DNA from 4 places in the Kitasatospora cineracea genome. Region 1 is predicted to be linked to each of the others. Evidence: riboswitches for the same ligand, from Rfam matches in the RefSeq annotation. Region 1 holds a riboswitch; each other region holds the start of a gene.

Evidence for each region. A riboswitch is a leader RNA that binds a small molecule or an ion and turns the genes downstream of it on or off. The one in region 1 is predicted to bind cyclic di-AMP.
Region 2: it holds a riboswitch for cyclic di-AMP, as region 1 does, so the genes downstream of both, EDD39_RS17210 (transglycosylase family protein) here and EDD39_RS12705 (M23 family metallopeptidase) in region 1, are expected to answer to the same signal.
Region 3: it holds a riboswitch for cyclic di-AMP, as region 1 does, so the genes downstream of both, EDD39_RS24385 (LysM peptidoglycan-binding domain-containing protein) here and EDD39_RS12705 (M23 family metallopeptidase) in region 1, are expected to answer to the same signal.
Region 4: it holds a riboswitch for cyclic di-AMP, as region 1 does, so the genes downstream of both, EDD39_RS04685 (M23 family metallopeptidase) here and EDD39_RS12705 (M23 family metallopeptidase) in region 1, are expected to answer to the same signal.

What each region holds. Positions count from the first base shown of each region.
Region 1 is NZ_RJVJ01000001.1:2,771,692-2,775,894, reverse strand. Features, by position in the region: gene tig (trigger factor) at 1-921, opposite strand, end outside; tRNA gene EDD39_RS12715 (tRNA-Pro) at 1,125-1,198, opposite strand; tRNA gene EDD39_RS12710 (tRNA-Gly) at 1,348-1,421, shown strand; gene EDD39_RS12705 (M23 family metallopeptidase) at 1,566-2,585, opposite strand; cyclic di-AMP (ydaO/yuaA leader) riboswitch at 2,591-2,710, opposite strand; gene EDD39_RS12700 (hypothetical protein) at 3,116-3,310, opposite strand; gene EDD39_RS12695 (PP2C family protein-serine/threonine phosphatase) at 3,768-4,203, opposite strand, start outside.
Region 2 is NZ_RJVJ01000001.1:3,781,760-3,785,962, reverse strand. Features, by position in the region: gene EDD39_RS17215 (hypothetical protein) at 1-1,908, opposite strand, end outside; cyclic di-AMP (ydaO/yuaA leader) riboswitch at 2,351-2,520, shown strand; gene EDD39_RS17210 (transglycosylase family protein) at 2,505-3,833, shown strand; gene EDD39_RS17205 (hypothetical protein) at 3,943-4,143, shown strand.
Region 3 is NZ_RJVJ01000001.1:5,423,666-5,427,868, reverse strand. Features, by position in the region: gene EDD39_RS24390 (MFS transporter) at 1-1,133, opposite strand, end outside; cyclic di-AMP (ydaO/yuaA leader) riboswitch at 1,597-1,764, shown strand; gene EDD39_RS24385 (LysM peptidoglycan-binding domain-containing protein) at 1,768-3,024, shown strand; gene EDD39_RS24380 (CapA family protein) at 3,047-4,203, opposite strand, start outside.
Region 4 is NZ_RJVJ01000001.1:1,062,588-1,066,790, reverse strand. Features, by position in the region: gene EDD39_RS04700 (TetR-like C-terminal domain-containing protein) at 1-415, opposite strand, end outside; gene EDD39_RS04695 (alpha/beta fold hydrolase) at 415-1,260, opposite strand; gene EDD39_RS04690 (YiaA/YiaB family inner membrane protein) at 1,396-1,686, opposite strand; cyclic di-AMP (ydaO/yuaA leader) riboswitch at 1,913-2,077, shown strand; gene EDD39_RS04685 (M23 family metallopeptidase) at 2,088-2,870, shown strand; gene EDD39_RS04680 (SDR family oxidoreductase) at 2,880-3,653, opposite strand; gene EDD39_RS04675 (helix-turn-helix domain-containing protein) at 3,827-4,203, shown strand, end outside.

The DNA.
Region 1 (4,203 bases):
GAGCAGCTTCTCCGGGTAGTCCATCTCGACCCGCGCGAGCAGCTCGTCGAGGACCTTCTCCTGGGCCTGGGTGGCCTGGTCGAACTCCTTCATGCGCTCGAGGCGCTTGACGGAGTCGGCGCGGAGCTCCTCGAGGGTGTCGAACTCGCTCGCCAGCTGCGCGAACTCGTCGTCCAGCTCGGGGAGTTCCTTCTCCTGGACGGTGGTCACGGTGACGGTGACCTCGGAGTCCTTGCCGACCTGGGTGCCGCCCTTGAGGGTGGTGGTGAAGGTCTTGGACTCGCCGGCGGACAGGCCGACCACGGCCTCGTCGATGCCGTCCAGCAGGCGGCCGGAGCCGATCTCGTAGCTCACGCCGGTGGCGGTGCCGTCCTCCGGCACCTCGCCGTCGACCTTGGCCTCCAGGTCGATCACCACGATGTCGTTCTCGCCCGCGGCGCGCTCGACGTCCTTGACGGAGGCGAAGCGCTCGCGCAGCTGCTCGAGGGACTTCTCGACGTCCTCGTCGCCGACCACGACCGGGTCGACCACGACCGCGATCTCGGCGAACTCGGGGAGGGTGACCTCGGGGCGCACGTCGACCTCGGCGGTGAACTTGAGGTCCCCGCCGTCGGCCAGGTTCTCGACACCCTCGATGTCGGTGATGTCGGGCTGGCCCAGCACGTCGATCTGGCCCTCGTCGACGGCCTGCGTGTAGAAGCGCGGAAGCGCGTCGTTGACGGCCTCCTCCAGCACCGCGCCACGACCGAAGCGCTGGTCGATCACCTTGTTCGGGATCTTGCCCTTGCGGAAGCCCGGAACGGTGACCTGCTGGTTGATCTTCTTGTACGCCGCGTCGAGGCTGGGCTTGAGCTCCTCGAAGGGCACCTCGACGGTGAGTCGAACCCGGGTCGGGTTCAGAGTCTCGACGGCGCTCTTCACGGTTGGGTCTCCTAGGGGGCTTGCGGTCAGGGCGATAGGCGGTTGGGGCTGCAATGCTGTCCGTACTACCGCCAGCGGTCCATCCTACCGGTACCACGAAAGCGACTGTGCCCGGCACCTGGGTGCGGACGGGAGCGGGGACGGCGGCGCCGGGCCGCAACGACAACAGGGCCCCGCCACCGACGAGACCCTGCCGCACACGGTCGGGGTGACCGGATTCGAACCGACGGCCTTCCGCTCCCAAAGCGGACGCGCTACCAAACTGCGCCACACCCCGTGGTGCCGAGCAGAAGAGTACACGTCGACCCGCCCCCGACCGGGGCGATATCGGCGAGCCGACAACGGGGAAGGAGTGTGCAATCCACCGACCCGACCAGGTACGCTGGGGCCGTCCTCACCACCGCTGCGGTGGCGGGGCGCTTTCCTGCGGGTGTAGCTCAATGGTAGAGCCCCAGTCTTCCAAACTGGTCACGCGAGTTCGATTCTCGTCACCCGCTCCACGACAGGGCCCCGACCGCGACGCGGTCGGGGCCCTCGCCGTTCCCCGCCCCGCGGGCGGCCTCTCCCCTCCGTCCCGGACCCGGGAACAGCCCGAAGGCCCCGCGCAGCGGAGCGCGGGGCCTTCGGGGGTGTGGTGCCGGGGGTCAGACGTTGACGCCGTGGGCGGCCAGGTAGGCGACCGGGTCGATGTCGGAGCCGTAGTCCGGGGTGGTGCGGATCTCGAAGTGCAGGTGCGGGCCGGTGACGTTGCCGGTGGCGCCGGACAGGCCGATCTGCTGCCCCGCCGTCACGGACTGGCCGGCCGAGACGGAGATCGAGGAGAGGTGCGCGTACTGGGCGTACTTGCCGTCGGCGAGCTTGATGACGACCTGGTTGCCGTAGGCGCCGCCGTTGCCGGCCGAGACCACGGTGCCGTTGGCGACGGCCTTGAGGCTGGTGCCGGTGGAGACCGGGAAGTCGATGCCGGTGTGGTAGCCGCTGGACCAGCTGGAGCCCGCCACCTTGTAACCGGTGGTGACGCTGCCCGGTGCGGGGGCGACGTAGCCGGAGGAGGAGCTCGCGGCGGAGCTGCCGGAGGTGGTGGCGGTCGACGACTTCGCGGCGGACGAGGAGGAGGACGAGGACGTCGACTTCTGGGTCGGAGCCGGGGCCTGGGTCTGGGTCTGGGTCTGCGCCTTGGCCTTCGCGGTGCCGGTGCTGCTCGACTTGGTCGAGGTCTTCGGGGCGGCGGCGGGGGCCGCGGCGTCCGAGGAGGCGGCCGGGGCGGACGAAGTCGCCGCGGCGGCCTGGCCGTTGACGGTCAGCTGCTGGCCCGGGTAGATCAGGTTCGGGTTGCCGCCGATGACCGAGCGGTTGTCCTGGTAGAGCTTCTCCCAGCCGCCGTCCACGTTCTTCGCGGCGGCGATCTTGGAGAGGGTGTCGCCGGAGGCGACCTTGTAGGTCTCGGCCGCGGCCTGCTGGGCGGCGGAGCCGGTGGTGTCGGCGACGGGGGTGGCGTCGACCGAGACGTTGGCCCACTGGCGGCCGCCGTCGTGCTGGTCGGCGGTGTGCGCGGAGGCGGCGGTGACCGGGAGGCCGACCGCGGCGCCGGCGACGCCGGCGGCGATGGCGATGCGGACGACGGTGGCCAGGCGCGGCTTGCGGTGCTTGCCCTGAGCGGACATGAAGCTGTTCCTCTCCGACGCCTGCGAGGTGAGCTGTCGGGTTCGGGCGAGAGTTGCCCGGCCGCGGTCTCCGCGGCTTCACCCCGAGCCGTCCCCGTGCGTTCCGGGTCCGGCGTACTACCTGTGGTTCCCCCGCTCCTGCCGTGGCGTGGTCTCTGGTCGGCACCGGGCGGCGGCAGGACTAGGCGTTCCGCTCGGCGGCCAGCCCGGCCGATGTCCGGGCTGCGGAGGAAGCAAAACCCACGGTTCGCGGAGCTGGCAAGCGCCGGTAGGCCCCGGTCCCGGGCTCGGGAGGGGGCTGACGGTCCGCCAGGTCACGCTCCGCCGACGGCGGGCTGCGGTGCGCGTACGGGATCATGACGATGCGCCCACGAACCACATACGGTGGGCGACTTCGGCCACCGTATGCGCCCGGGCGCTGACCTGGCGTGACGGAGCGGGTGACCCTGGTCACCCGCGGGCGGGACTTTGGTCCGGAACGGGGGTGCCCCCGCCCCTCGGAACGCGCTCCCCCCGGTGCCGGCGGGGTGTCAGCCCGCGATGCCGGCGATGGCCTTGGAGACCGAGTTGAGGAACTGCTGGATCGGACCGGCCATGGTCGACTGGCTGAGCATGAAGCCGAACAGCGCGGCGACGATGGCGTGCCCGCCCTTCATCTGCTTGTTGCGGATGAAGATGGCGACGATGACGCCGAACAGGACAAGGGCGGAGACGGAGAAGGCCACCGGGACTCACTTCCTCGATTCGTGGCGGGGATTCAGGTCGGAACCGCCGACGGCTCCAGGCGGAAACCGGCCCCTGCCCCCCGTGTCCCCACCACTCCATCCGGACTCAGTGTGGTCGCTCGTGCGGACTGCGTAAAGGACTTGCCCCGTCGCCGGGGGCTCCAACCCGGGTGGTGGGACTGATTTCCGCCGACCGTGACGATAGCGGACGGGTTCTGACGGAGCGTCGGCGGGAGGCGGTCCGCGGCGGCCCGGGCGGCAAACCGGCAGGCAGGCCGGTCGGCGGCCCACCGGCCGGGCCGGGCACCGGAATTGGCCGAAGATCAACGCCCGGGTTTGACACTCCGTGGGCACTCCGTGCACACCGCTCCCCCGCACCCGGCAGCGCTTCCGGGCCACCGCACCGCCGTCGCACCGCCACCGCCCCGACGCCGCTCGACCGCGGCCCCGGCGGGGCTCAGCGGCGCCAGACCAGCAGCACCGCCCGGTCGTCGTTGACGTGTTTGGCCACGCTGTCGATCAGCCGGACCGCGGCCCCGGGGCGGCCGGCCGCCGGGATGGTGGCGACCAGCCGGTCGGCCTCGCCCATCAGCCGGTCCATGCCCTCGCCCAGGTCCCGGCCGGGGACCTCCACCATGCCGTCGGTGCACAGCATCAGCACGTCGCCGGGTCCCAAAGTACCGCGCACGCCTTCGAACTTGGCGCCGTCGTAGACGCCGAGCAGCGGGCCCTCGGCCTCCTTGACCTCCCAGTGGCCCGCCCCGGCCAGGCGGTGCATGCCGGGCAGGTGGCCGGCCGAGAGGAGTTCGTACTCGCCGGTGTCCAGGTCGACCACCAGGTGGACGGCGGTGGCGAAGCCCTCGGCCCAGTCCTGGCGCAGCAGGTAGCCGTTG
Region 2 (4,203 bases), 1.0 Mb from region 1:
CGGGCCGCCGAACGCGCAGTCCAGCACCGCGATGTCGTCGGGCTTGCCGTCGCCGGTGGCCCGGAACGCCACCCCGGCCTTGCGGTAGCCGGTCAGCCGGCTGCGGCTCAGGGTGACGGCCTCGCCGGCCAGTTGGTGCTTGAGGGTGGTCACCGCGTAGTCGGACTGCCCGGCGGCGTCGATCAGCAGCCCGTCGAAGACGGTGCCCTTGTCGCGGCCGAGCGCGTGCACGGCGATGCCGCCGGCGGCGTTCCCGTACAGCACCGAGGCGGTGTAGTCGAAGTCGTTCAGGTAGGCGCCGTGCTCGATGCCCCAGCCGCCGTTGTGGTACGCCGCGTACTGGGTGACGGTGTGGTGGTGCTCGGCGTTGAGCCAGACGAAGATGCCGTTCTGCAGGTTGTTGTGCGCCAGGCAGCGTTCGAAGGTCCAGACGCCCTCGCTGGTCTCCGGCCACTCGTAGCCGGACGCGCCGGTGGCGCCCTGCACGCCGACGGCCACGCAGTCCCGGGCCGAGGAGCCCGTCCCGGCGCCGAGGCTGAAGCCGGTGAGCCGGTAGGCGCGCGGGTTGGGCTCGAAGACGGTGCGGGAGGCGACGCAGCCGTCGTAGGCGATGTCGTCGGAGGGGCCCTGCGGGGTGCGGGTGTCGATCGGGCCGTCCCACCAGTACGCGTCCTCCCAGGTGTCGTGGGAGATGCAGCCGCGGAAGGTGATGCCGTGGCTGGCGTGCGGCACGAAGGCGTGGCTGCCGGTGTCGCGAACCACGACGCCCTCGACCACGGTGCCGCGCGAGGTGTCCAGCAGCATGTGGAAGTGCAGCCCGTACCGGCCGAGCACGGGTTCGGTGACGGGCTTGCCGTCCCAGCTGTCCTTGCCGGCGGCGCGCGGGCCGAGCCAGCGCAGGGCGGCGTGCCGGACGTCGGGCGGGCGGCTGGAGGTGAGGTGGACGTGTGCCCGGCCCTGCTCGGTGCCCTCGATCCGGACGTTGCGGCTGAGGTTGAGCACCTCGGCGCCGAAGGTCGCGCCGCCGCCGGTCGCCACCCGCGGGTGGGCGTGCCGCAGCGGGCCGGTCAGGGTGACGGTGGCGCCGTCGACCCGGGCGACCGTCACCAGGTCGTAGGCGGTGGAGAAGTCCGCGGTGTCGGGCGGCGCGGTCGGGGTGACGGCCAGTTCGTCGCCGGGCTGCCAGCCGTCGGGGGCGGCGGCCAGCTTCAGCGCGGTGTCGCCGGGCTCCAGGTCGGCTGCGGCCCGGACCCAGGCGGTGCGGGGCGCGCCGTCCAGTCGCAGGTAGCCCTGGCCGGTGACCCACAGGCCGGTGTCGCTGTCGACGACGGTCATCCCGCCGCCCGCGAACCGGTGTTCGTCGACCTGCGGGAAGCGCAGGGTGTGGGTGTGCGCGGCGTCGGGGGCCAGGGCCAGGACGCCGCGCACCTCGACGTTGCCCGCGCTGGCCAGGGTCAGCGTCCGGTCGGCGGCGAACACCAGCGAGCCGCCGGGCTCCACCAGCAGCGAGCCGACCTCGGCGTCGGCGTCCAGCACCACCCGGTCGGTGATCCGCACCGCGCTGCCGGGGCCCGGCGGTTTTCCGCCCCAGCCCTTGGCGTCGGACCACTTGCGGCCGCCGGCGTCCAGCACCGGGGGCCGGGTGGAGGGCTGCGGGCTGCCGGCGGCGGGTGGCGGGGCGCCGGTGCCGTGCGGGTGGCCGGCCGGGGTGGCGGTGCCGGTCTGCGCGGCGGCGGCGCCCGCCGGTTCGTCGGCCCCGGCCAGCGACTGCCGCAGGACCACTCCCCCGCCGAGCGCCGCCGCCGTCCCGGCCGCCAGCCAGGTCAGCATCCGGCGCCGCCCGACCGGCGGGCGCCGGTGCCGTGCCGGCGGCGGTTGCCGTTCCTCGTCCTGCCCGTGTTCCACCATGGCCGCCCTTCCAGGTTCCGCCGCCCTGAGCCGTCGGGGGCAGCATAGGCAGCGCGGGCGCCGGAAAGCGGCGGATTCGCTTTCGCTTCAGCATTCTGACGTACCGTCAGGAGGCACGGCGGGGTGCTTCGAGGCAGGGACAGAACGCCCATAAAGCGACAAATGACCCGCACACCGGGTGGACAAACGTGAATAATCCCGCATAGCTCAGCATAGGGCAGCAAAACGGGCACAAGATCACCTATCGCCTGACGTCCCGCCAGAATTCGCCGCCGCTCGCGGAGTTCGCCGAATATCCCTTGATCACCCATTCCGGCCGCTGTGATGCCGGTCACGGGCATTTGCGGATTCTCCTTAATTCCGCTTAATCTCCTGCCCACGTTCGTGGACACACGGACCCAGTTCGCCCGGAACGCCGAGTCCTGCCGCCGGGCGGGTCGGCTCATGCACAACGCACCACGGCAGGGGCGGGGGAACCAGGTAAGTCGCCCCGGGCGGTCGAAGGACCGCACGGGGCTAGGGGTGAAGCCGGGCGCACCACGCGGTGCGCGCGGCCGGGCAACTCCAGCCCGAATCCGACAGCTCACCTCGCAGGCGTGGGAGAGGAACGCTTCTTCATGCTGCCCATCAGCTCCAAGCGCGCCCGCCGCCTGATCGCCACCACCGGTGTCGTCGGCATCGGGCTGTCGATCCCCTGCCTGACCGGTGGCGTCGCCTCCGCGGCGACCGTCTCCACCTGGGACAAGGTCGCGCAGTGCGAGTCCAGCGGCAACTGGGCGATCAACACCGGCAACGGCTTCTACGGCGGTCTGCAGTTCACCGCCTCCACCTGGGCCGAGTTCGGCGGCACCGCGTACGCCTCGCGCGCCGACCTCGCCACCAAGGACCAGCAGATCTCGGTCGCCGAGAAGGTCCTGGCCTCGCAGGGCCCCGGCGCCTGGCCGGTGTGCTCGATCCAGGCCGGCCTGACCAAGGGCGGCGCCGCCCCCCAGGTCGACACCTCCGGCTCCGCCTCGTCCGCCACCGCCGCGCCGTCGCAGTCGCAGACCCAGGCGCCCGCCCAGTCGCAGTCGCAGTCCGGCAGCAAGGGCAAGTCCCAGAACGGCTGGTCGCAGAACGGCTGGTCGCAGGGCAAGTCGCAGTCCCAGCCGCAGGCCGAGCAGAGCGCCCCGGCCGCCACCGCCGACCAGTCGGCCGGCACCTACACCGTCGCGGCGGGCGACTGGCTGTCCACCATCGCGCAGAGCCAGCACGTGGACGGCGGCTGGCAGAAGCTGTACGACCTCAACCGCTCGGTGCTCACCGAGGGCCCGGACATGATCTACCCGGGTCAGCAGCTCTCGCTCGGCGGCGCCGCCACCGCGCAGCAGCAGTCCGCGCCGGCCGCCACCACCTCCTCCACCGGCACCCACCAGGGCTCGTCCTGGAAGGGCAACCGTTCCTCCGCCGCCAAGTCGTCGAGCACCCCGGCCAAGTCGTCCACCGCGACCACCGCCACCGCCTCGACCACGGCCGCCGCCACCGCCACCACGACGGCCGCCGAGGCGACCGCCACCAAGGCGACCGGCTCCAAGGCCGCGGCGATCGACTTCGCGCTGTCCAAGCTCGGCCAGGCGTACGTCTACGGCGGCACCGGCAACGGCGGCTGGGACTGCTCCGGCCTGACCCAGGCGGCGTTCCGACAGGCCGGCATCAGCCTGCCGCGCGTCGCCGCCGACCAGGCCGACTACTCGACCCGCGTCTCGCTGGACAGCCTGCAGCCGGGCGACCTGCTGTTCTGGTCCAGCAACGGCTCCAACTCGGGCGTCTACCACGTCGCCCTGTACGTCGGTGACGGCAAGTACGTCGAGGCCGCGAACCCGCGTTCCGGCGTCCGCACCGAGACCATCGCCAACTGGGCCCCCGACTTCGCGGGCCGCGTCTGATCACGGGCACGACCGCCGCTGCCCCCGGGGACCTGGTCGGCCCCGGGGGCAGCGGCCTATCCTCGGCCGGACGGGGCTCGACGAGACTCGACGACCGGGGAGCGGCACCATGGCGAAAGTGACGATCACGCTGGACGCGGACCTGGCCCTGGAGGTGATGATGCGCGTCGGCGCCACCAGCCCCCAGGACGCGGTGGAACTGGTCGTCCGCGACTACCTCTCCACCGACCGCCGCACCATCGCCCGCGCCGGCGGCACCCGTGACGGCGAGCGCTTCCTCCCCAAGCCCCCGCCCGTCGAAGAGGGCTGACGCCCCGCCGGGCCCGAAACCTCCACAACCTCCGCAACTGTCAAGTAACTTACTGTCTAG
Region 3 (4,203 bases), 2.7 Mb from region 1:
AGGCTGTCCGAGAGCGGGCCGGCCAGCACCAGCCCGAGCGGCATCAGGGCGACGGAGATCAGGTGGTCGTAGGAGCTGACCCGGGAGAGCACCCGCTCCGGTATGTGCACCTGGAGCGAGGTCTCCCAGAGCACGAAGCACAGGGACACGCCCACACCCGTGACCGCCTCCAGTGCGGCGATCACCCAGACCGGCGCGCCGGACCCGATGATCGCGGCCTGGCAGGAGGCGACCGCCATCGCCACGGCCGCGACGGCCATCGGACGGGCCGGTTTCAGGCGGTAGGAGCACACGTCCCCCACGATCGAGCCGAGGCCGAACGCGATGACCACCACCGTCCACGCACCGGCACCGCCCCACTCGTGCTCCGCCAGCACCGGGCCGAGCACGAACACCGAGGGCAGCACCACCACGTGGTAGACCGCGATGGCCAGCATCCCCGACCACACCCACGTCCGGCTGCGCACCTGCTGCCAGCCGACCCGGAGTTCGGCCAGGAAGCCGAGCCGCTCGGCCCGCTCCGCCCCGCCGTCGACGCCGCCCGCGCCGCCCGTGGTGGCCGTACCGTCCACCGTGCCCAACCTGGCCAGCACGGCGGCGCTGACCGCGAAACTCGCGGCGTCCACCGCCAGCGCGCCGCCGGGCCCGACCGCCGCGATCAGCAGACCGGCCAGTGCGGGCCCGACCACCAGCCCCGTCGACTGCACGAAGCCGCGCAGCGCGTTCGCCTCGCGGAGGCGGTCGGCGGGGACGAGCAGGGGCAGCAGCCCGGTGGAGGCGGGGAGGAAGAAGGCGTCCGCGACACCGAACACCGCCATCAGCAGCGCCAGCAGCCCGACCCGGGCGGTGCCGGTGAGCAGCAGCACCGCGGCGGCGGTCTGGACGGCGCACCGCAGCAGATCGGAGGCCAGCATGATCCACTGTCTCGGCATCCGGTCCGCCCAGACGCCTCCGGCGAGCGTGAACACCAGCAGCGGGAGCAGTCCGGCGGCCGTGACCAACCCGACGTCGGCGGCCGAGCCGCCGATCGACAGCACGGCGAAGGGCAGCGCGACAAACGACACCCGGTCTCCCAGGACCGACAGCGACTGGCCGACGAACAGCCTGGCGAACCGGCGTTCGGTGCGGAGCACTTCAGGAATCAAGGCACCCACAGAACCTCCCCAACAAATTCGACGGATCCGACCACGCACCCACCGGAACAGCGAGCACGGCGATCGTAGGAAGCCCGCCGACCCCCTGTCGCATCATTTATCCGCAACGCCGCGAATGCCCCGATTCTCTCCAATTCGCCGTCTCAGCAGGCAAGTTGGCGGTCCACGACCATCGCCGCCGACGGATCGGGGCCCCTGCCTACCCCACTCCCCTCCGCCCCAATCCCACCGATCGGCCAGACTTCTCCAGCCGATCCGCCGACCGCTCCCCCGCCCGAGCCACCGTCAACAGGTCGTTCACACACCACGCAGGGCCCGGCGTGACGGAGGCGTGATCCGGGCGCGACGCGCTTGTGATTGCCACGTTCGAGTGAATAGGCTCGTCCCGGCCCGCACCGCCGGGCCCCCGCGCGCGACAACGCCGAGCCCTGTCCACCGCGTTGCGGGTCGACCACCACAACCCTTGGGCAGGGACGGGGGAACCACGTTAGTTGCCATCCCCCACGGCTAGGGGTGAAGCCGTCCGCGCCGGATGACCGGGGCGCGACGGCCGGGCCTCCCTCCCGGCCCGAACCCGACAGCTCACCCCGTAGGCGTGCGGAGAGGATCTCGCATGCTCTTCACGGGTTCGGGACGTCACCGCCGGCAGGGCCCGACGGAGAAGGCCGCCGAGCGGGCGATCGCCGCAGCCGGTGTGGCCGGTGTCGGCATCGCCCTGCCGCTGCTCGCCGTGACCGGCGCGCACGCCGCCCCCAGCGCGGTCTGGGACCGGGTCGCCGACTGCGAAAGCGGCGGGAACTGGAACTCCGACCAGGGCAACGGCGGCTACGGCGGCCTGGGGATCAACGCCCAGCGCTGGACCGACTACGGCGGCACCCAGTACTCGGCGCTGCCGAACGGCGCCACCCGCAGCCAGCAGATCGCCGTCGCCGAACGCATCCTGGCCACCGAGGGCCCGTCCCCCTGGTCGGCGTGCGCGGACGACGCGGGCCTGAACACCGCCAGCGCGCCGGGCGTCGTCGACGACAACGACTCGGCGGACGAGACGGGTTCGCTGCGCGGCGCCCGCGGCGTCGCGGCGGTCAACGCCGCCGCGGACGGCAGCACCGTCCCGGACGGGAAGAGCGCGCCGGTGTTCTCCGGCCTCCCCGGCTACGACCCGGTCTCGCACGTGTACTGGTACGAGAAGAACGGCGCCTGGTTCTGGACCAGCCACCAGAGCCTGTACGAGCGCTACATGCAGCTGGCGCACCCCCAGCCGCAGCCCAGCGCGCCCGCCACGGAGACCCCGGCCACCCCGGTCACGCCGGCCCCGACCACCCCTGCCCCGGACGCCTCGGCCACCCCGACCGTCCCGCCGGTCTCCCCCGGCCTCCCGCTGCTGCCGACCGACCCGACCGACCCGACCGCCACGCCCAGCCCGGGCACGCCCACCACCCCCAGCCCGGGCACGCCCGCCGACGGCGGCAACGGGACCGTGCTGCCCACCCTCCCGGGCACGGGAACGGGAACGGGCACCGCCTCGCCCAGCCCGTCCACCGGCACCGGTGCCGGCAGCACCGACAGCGCCACCACCCCCACCGCGACGCCCACCACCGGCAGCCCGACCGCTCCGGGCACGGGCAGCGGCGCCACCGCCGCCGCGGACGCGTCCGCCACGCCGGCCGCCCCGGCCGAGTCGACGCCCCCGGCCCAGGCCCAGGCGCCGTCCGCGCAGCCGTACACCGTGGGCCCCGGCGACACGCTGGCCTCGATCGCCCGCAACCACGACCTGGGCGGCGGCTGGTCCGAGCTCTACGAGTCGAACCAGCAGACGGTCGGGGAGAATCCGGACCTGATCCGTCCCGGCCAGGTGCTGAACCTGGGCTGACCGGCGCCCGGCCCGGCCGCCGTCACTTCGGGACGGCGGCCAGGCCGGTGCAGCCGCGCAGGCCGTCGCGGCGCTGCTGGGCGGCCTTCGCCGCGCTGCCGCCCTGCGGGACGGGCACGCCGCGGCCGTCGATGTGCGCGGGGGTGAAGGTCTCGCCGGTGACGCGGCCGTCGGCGGTGACGGTGATCGTGGTGACGCCGGTCTCGTCGGAGGCGGTGTAGTTCGAGGTGCCGTACCAGAGGAAGTTGCCGAAGCCGTACGACACGTAGGTCTTCCCGAGCATGCCCGCGCCGAGCATGGTGTGGGCGTGGGTGCCGACCACGGCGGTCGCCCCGGCGTCGGCGAGCTTCTTGGCGAGTGAGGTCTGCGCGCGGGTCGGGCAGGCCACGCCTTCGTCGCCCCAGTGCAGGTAGACCAGGACCACCGGCGCCTGCGCCTTCGCCCCGGTGACGGCGCGCAGCAGCGCGGCCTCGTCGAGGGCGGACGCGATGCCCGGCTTGTGCGCGCCGGCCCGCCACTTCTGGTTGGTGATCTCGTTGACCTGGCTGGCCGCCAGCACGGCGACCTTCACACCGCGCACCGTGCTGACGTGGGGGGCGTACGCCTCCTCGGCGTCCTTGCCGATGCCGATCACGGGTACCGGGGAGGCGGCCTTGGCGGCGAGGGTGTCGGCGAGTCCGTCGGGGCCGAAGTCGACGGCGTGGTTGTTGGCCTGGGAGACCACGTCGACGCCGGCGCCCTTGAGCGCGTCGAGCGCCTTGGGCGTGGTGCGGAAGGTGTAGGTCTTGGGCTCGGCCCTGCCGCGGGAGGTGATCGCGGTCTCCAGGTTGAGCACCGCCAGGTCGGCCGCGGAGAGCGTCGCGGAGATCGGGCCGAGCGCGGTGTCGGCCTTGGTCGCGCCGAGCCGGGCGGCGGTCCGGCCCTCGAAGTGGACGTCCCCGGCGAACGCCACCGTGATGCTGCCGCCCGCGCCGGCGTTCTCCGGCGCCTCGCTCCCCGTTCCGGCGGACGGCCCCGCCGTCGGCTGTCCCGCCGTCGGCTGCCCTGCCGTCGGCTGCTCGGACGGGGCCGCCGAGGTGGACGGACCGGGCGGGGTGGAGACCGGCGTGCCCCCGGCGGTGGGGGCGGCGCGGTCCGCGGACGGTGCCGGGCCGCCGCATCCGGCGACGGTGCCGAGCA
Region 4 (4,203 bases), 1.7 Mb from region 1:
CCTCCGAGCCCTCCAGGTCGTAGCCGCGCAGCACCGCGAACAGCACCCCCACCATCCGCTCGGCGGCCGCGGCCAGCTCCGGGTCCGGGTCCGGCACCTGCGGCAGCGCCGCGTACCGGAGGGGGTGGCTCAGCGCGTACCCGGCGTACGCGGCGAGCAGGGCGCGCACCGCCCCGTCCCGGGAGTGGCCGAGGACGGCGGCGGCCAGGTGGTCGGCCAGCTCCCCGGTGGTGCGGACGGCGACCAGGCGGCGCAGTTCGGGCAGGCCGCCCGCCACGTGCTTGTACAGCGAGGGGGTGGCGACGCCCGCCCTGGCGGCGACCGCGGCCAGGGTGAGCGCCTCGGCGCCGCGCTCGTCGACCAGTTCGAGGGCGTGGTCCACCACGGCGGCGGTGGAGAGTCCGGCGCGGGGCATCAGCGGGCGCTCCCGCCGGTGCCGGCCGGCTCGGCCAGGAAGGGCAGCAGGGCGTCGGCGACGGCCTGCGGGTGACCGGCCATCGGGTAGTGGCCGGCGCCCTCGATCATCACCTTGCGGCCGCGCAGCGCGGCGGCCTGCCGGTCGGCGACCAGCTCCGGCTTCGGGAAGTCCGGGTCCTTGTCGCCCATCAGCACCAGGGCGGGCACGTCGACGGCCGCGCACCAGCCGACCGGCGCCGAGTCGCCCTTCAGGTAGCCGCGCAGCGCCGCCTTGCGGGCGGGCTCGCGGAGCATCGCGGCCAGCCCGGCCCGGTAGTCCTCGAAGTCGGCGGGGCGGCTGGTGGCCGGGTAGTAGAACTTCTGCATCGTGCCCCACAGGCCGGGGAACGCGGTGACCAGCGGGGCGGCCAGGCCGAACAGCGCCTTCTGGAAGCCGTTCAGCGGCAGGTTCTCGATGAACGCGTCGATCAGCACCACGCCGCCGGTGCGCTCGGGGGCGAGCGCGGCGGCCCGGACCACGGTGGCGCCGGTGTAGGAGCTGCCGACCAGGACGGTGCCGCGCAGGTCCAGGTGGGCCAGCAGGGCCGCCAGGTCCTCGGCGATCGCGGCCGGGGTGTGGTCGGTGAAGCCGGTCGAGGACTCGCCCATGCCGCGCAGGTCCATGGTGACCACCCGGTGCCCGGCGGCGCTCAGCAGCGGGGCGAGGTGGCGGTAGACGGCGCGCTTGTCGAGCATGCCGGGCAGCAGGACGACCGGGACGCCGGAGCCGGGGGCGTCGTCGTAGGCGATCCGGCCGCCGGTGACGTCGAGGTACCGGGTGGTGGTGCCGAGGGTGCTGTTCATCGCGGGCCTCCTGGCGGGCGTCCGGCGCTCCGGGCTCTCCAGGCCCGGCTGCTGCCGATAGCCATAAAGCTAAGGCTAATAGCCTTAGCTGTCAACCCCCGGCCCGGCTCCGGTTCCCGCCACCGCCTCCCGCCCTCAGATCCCGTCCACCTTGAACGGGTCGTGCTCGGCGAGCAGCTTCTCCAGCCGGGCCTGGTCGACCCGGCTGGTGATCGCGCCCTCGTCCTGGCGGTCGCGGACCACCTTGGCCAGCGTGAACGCGGAGGTGATCACGTAGAGCAGCCCGACCCCGAGGAAGGCGCGCATCCAGGCGCTGACCGGGAGGTACGCGATCCCGAGGGCGAGCGCGGCGGTGGCGAACCCGAAGGAGGCGACGGCCTGCAGGTAGTAGGCGGAGGTGGTGCGGTGCGGCACGGATGCGGTCATGCGCCCAGGGTCCCGCCGGGGCGGGAGGGGGTCGTGAGTACGGATACTCAACCGCCCCGTCACGGTCCGTCATGTCCGAAACCGGGTACCTTGGCGAACCGTCACAAATCGCCCATAGGGCGTCAGGAAAGTTTCACTGCACCTCGGTGGGCGCTTGGAATCATGGGGTCCATAGGATTAACGTTTGATAACGCAGCGCGGTCGGCAACGCCGTAACCATGCGGCACCGTGCGCCACGCCTAATCCATCCGGACCTGCCCCCCGGGGCCGGTCCAGGAGCCGGGGAACCACGTTCCACCGGGGTGAATCGGAACGGCCCTGGGCCCGACCGTAGGAGACCTTCCACCTCCGAACCCGTCAGCTAACCCGGTCGGCGGCAGGGAAGGAAGGAGCGCGCCCCCGTGGCGTCGACCCACACCGAGAGCACCGGCACCCAGCTCCTCGACCACCCGGTCGGGACCGAGGCCGTCCGGCACCGGCTGCCCCGTCAGACCCGGACCGGCGCGCCCCTGCTGGGCGTCACCGCGATGACCGCCGCCCTCGGCGCCACCGGCCTCGCCGCCGCCCCCGCCCAGGCCGCCGCCACGCCGGCCCCGGCCCCCGTCACCGCCGCCGACGAAGCCTCCGACGGCCTGCTCGCCGCCGACCCCGGCCTCGCCCTGGCCGCCCGCATCCTGCAGCAGGCCGACGGGCAGCGCACCGCCGCCGAGGAGTCGGCCCGGGTCGCCGCCGCGCAGGAGGCCCAGGCCAAGCGCGCCGAGCGGCAGGCCGAGGCCGGGTCCGACCGGTCCGCGCCCGCCCTGCCGGTGGCCGGGTACCAGCTGGCCGCGCCGTTCGCCCAGGCCGGGGAGCACTGGGCCCACCTGCACACCGGCCTGGACTTCGCCGCCCGCACCGGCACCCCCGTCACCGCCGTCACCGGCGGCACCGTCACCTCGGCCGGCTGGTCCGGCGCCTACGGCTACCGGGTCATCCAGACCCTCCCCGACGGCACCGAGCTCTGGTACTGCCACCTCTCCCGGATCGCCACCGCCTCCGGCCCGGTCGCCCCCGGCACCGTCCTCGGCGCGGTCGGCGCCACCGGCAACGTCACCGGCCCGCACCTGCACCTCGAGGTCCGCCCCGGCGGCGCCGCCCCCGTCGACCCGCTGCCCTGGCTCCGGCAGCTCGGCCTCCAGCCGTAGGGCCCGTCCTCAGCTCGCCTGGCCGGTCGGCATGACGGTGACCTGCTGGAGGTTGACGCGCGGCGGCAGGGCGGCCAGGAACCCGACCGTCCTGGCGATGTCGCCGGGAACGAGCCACTCCACCGTCTCCCTGGAACCGGCCAGCCAGTCGAGCGCGCCCCGGTCGGTGACGTGGTCCTGGAGCTCCGTCCCGACGATGCCGGGCTCGATCGTCGAGACCCGGACGTGCTTCGCGCCCAGCTCGGCCCGCAGGTGGCGCGAGAGGTGGGTGACGTAGGCCTTGGTCGCGGAGTAGACGGCGAAGGTCGGGAAGATGTTCTGCGCCGCGATCGACGAGGTGTTGACCAGGTCGGCGACGCCGCGCTCGGCCGCGGCCGCGACCAGCTGCGGGGTGAACGCGCCGATGACGTTCATCAGCCCGGAGACGTTGAGGTCGATCTGCCGCTGCCACTGGTCCACGGCCACCTCCTCGACCGGCGCCGGGAGCATCACCCCGGCGTTGTTGAACAGCAGGTCCGCGCCGCCCAGTTCGGCGGCGACCCGGTCGGCGGCCGCCCGCACCGCGGCCCGGTCGGTGACGTCCGCGGCGATCGCCAGCGCGGTTCCGCCGGCCCGCTCGATCCGGTCGGCCAGCGCGGCCAGCCGCTCGGCGCGGCGGGCCAGCACGACGACCCGGGCACCGAGCCCGGCGAGCTCCTCGGCGGTGGCCTCGCCGATGCCGCTGGAGGCGCCGGTGACCACGGCGGTGCGGCCGGCGAGGGGCAGGGAGGTGAACGTGGACATGGTGGACCTTCCTTGCAGGACACGGGAGTTGCGGCACCGGAGGCTCCGGCCGCTGTTCCAGCACACCAGCCCGGCGGCCCCGCGGACGGCCCCGGGCGGACCCTGCGCCGACTGGTACCGCCAGGGCCACCCACGGCCCGCCGGGGCGCCCCCGCAGCCCGCACACTTGGTCCATGGAACGCAGCAGGGAAATCGCCGACTTCCTCCGCACCCGGCGCGCCGCGATCGCCCCGGGACCGGCCGGGCTGCCCGCGGACGGCCGGGTGCGGCGGGTGCCCGGTCTGCGCCGCGACGAGGTGGCCCGGCTGGCCGGCGTCAGCACCGAGTACTACACGCGCCTCGAACAGGGCCGGGCCGGGCGCCCGTCCACCGAAGTGGTCCAGGCGCTGGCCCGCGCCCTGCGGCTCGACCCCTCGGAGCGCGAGCACCTGGCCGACCTGCTGCTCCCCGCCGAGCACGCGGCCCGCCGCGCCCCGGAACGGCCGCAACGGGTCAGGCCGGGGCTGCACCTGATGCTGGAGACCCTGGCGCACGTCCCGGCGTTCGTCCT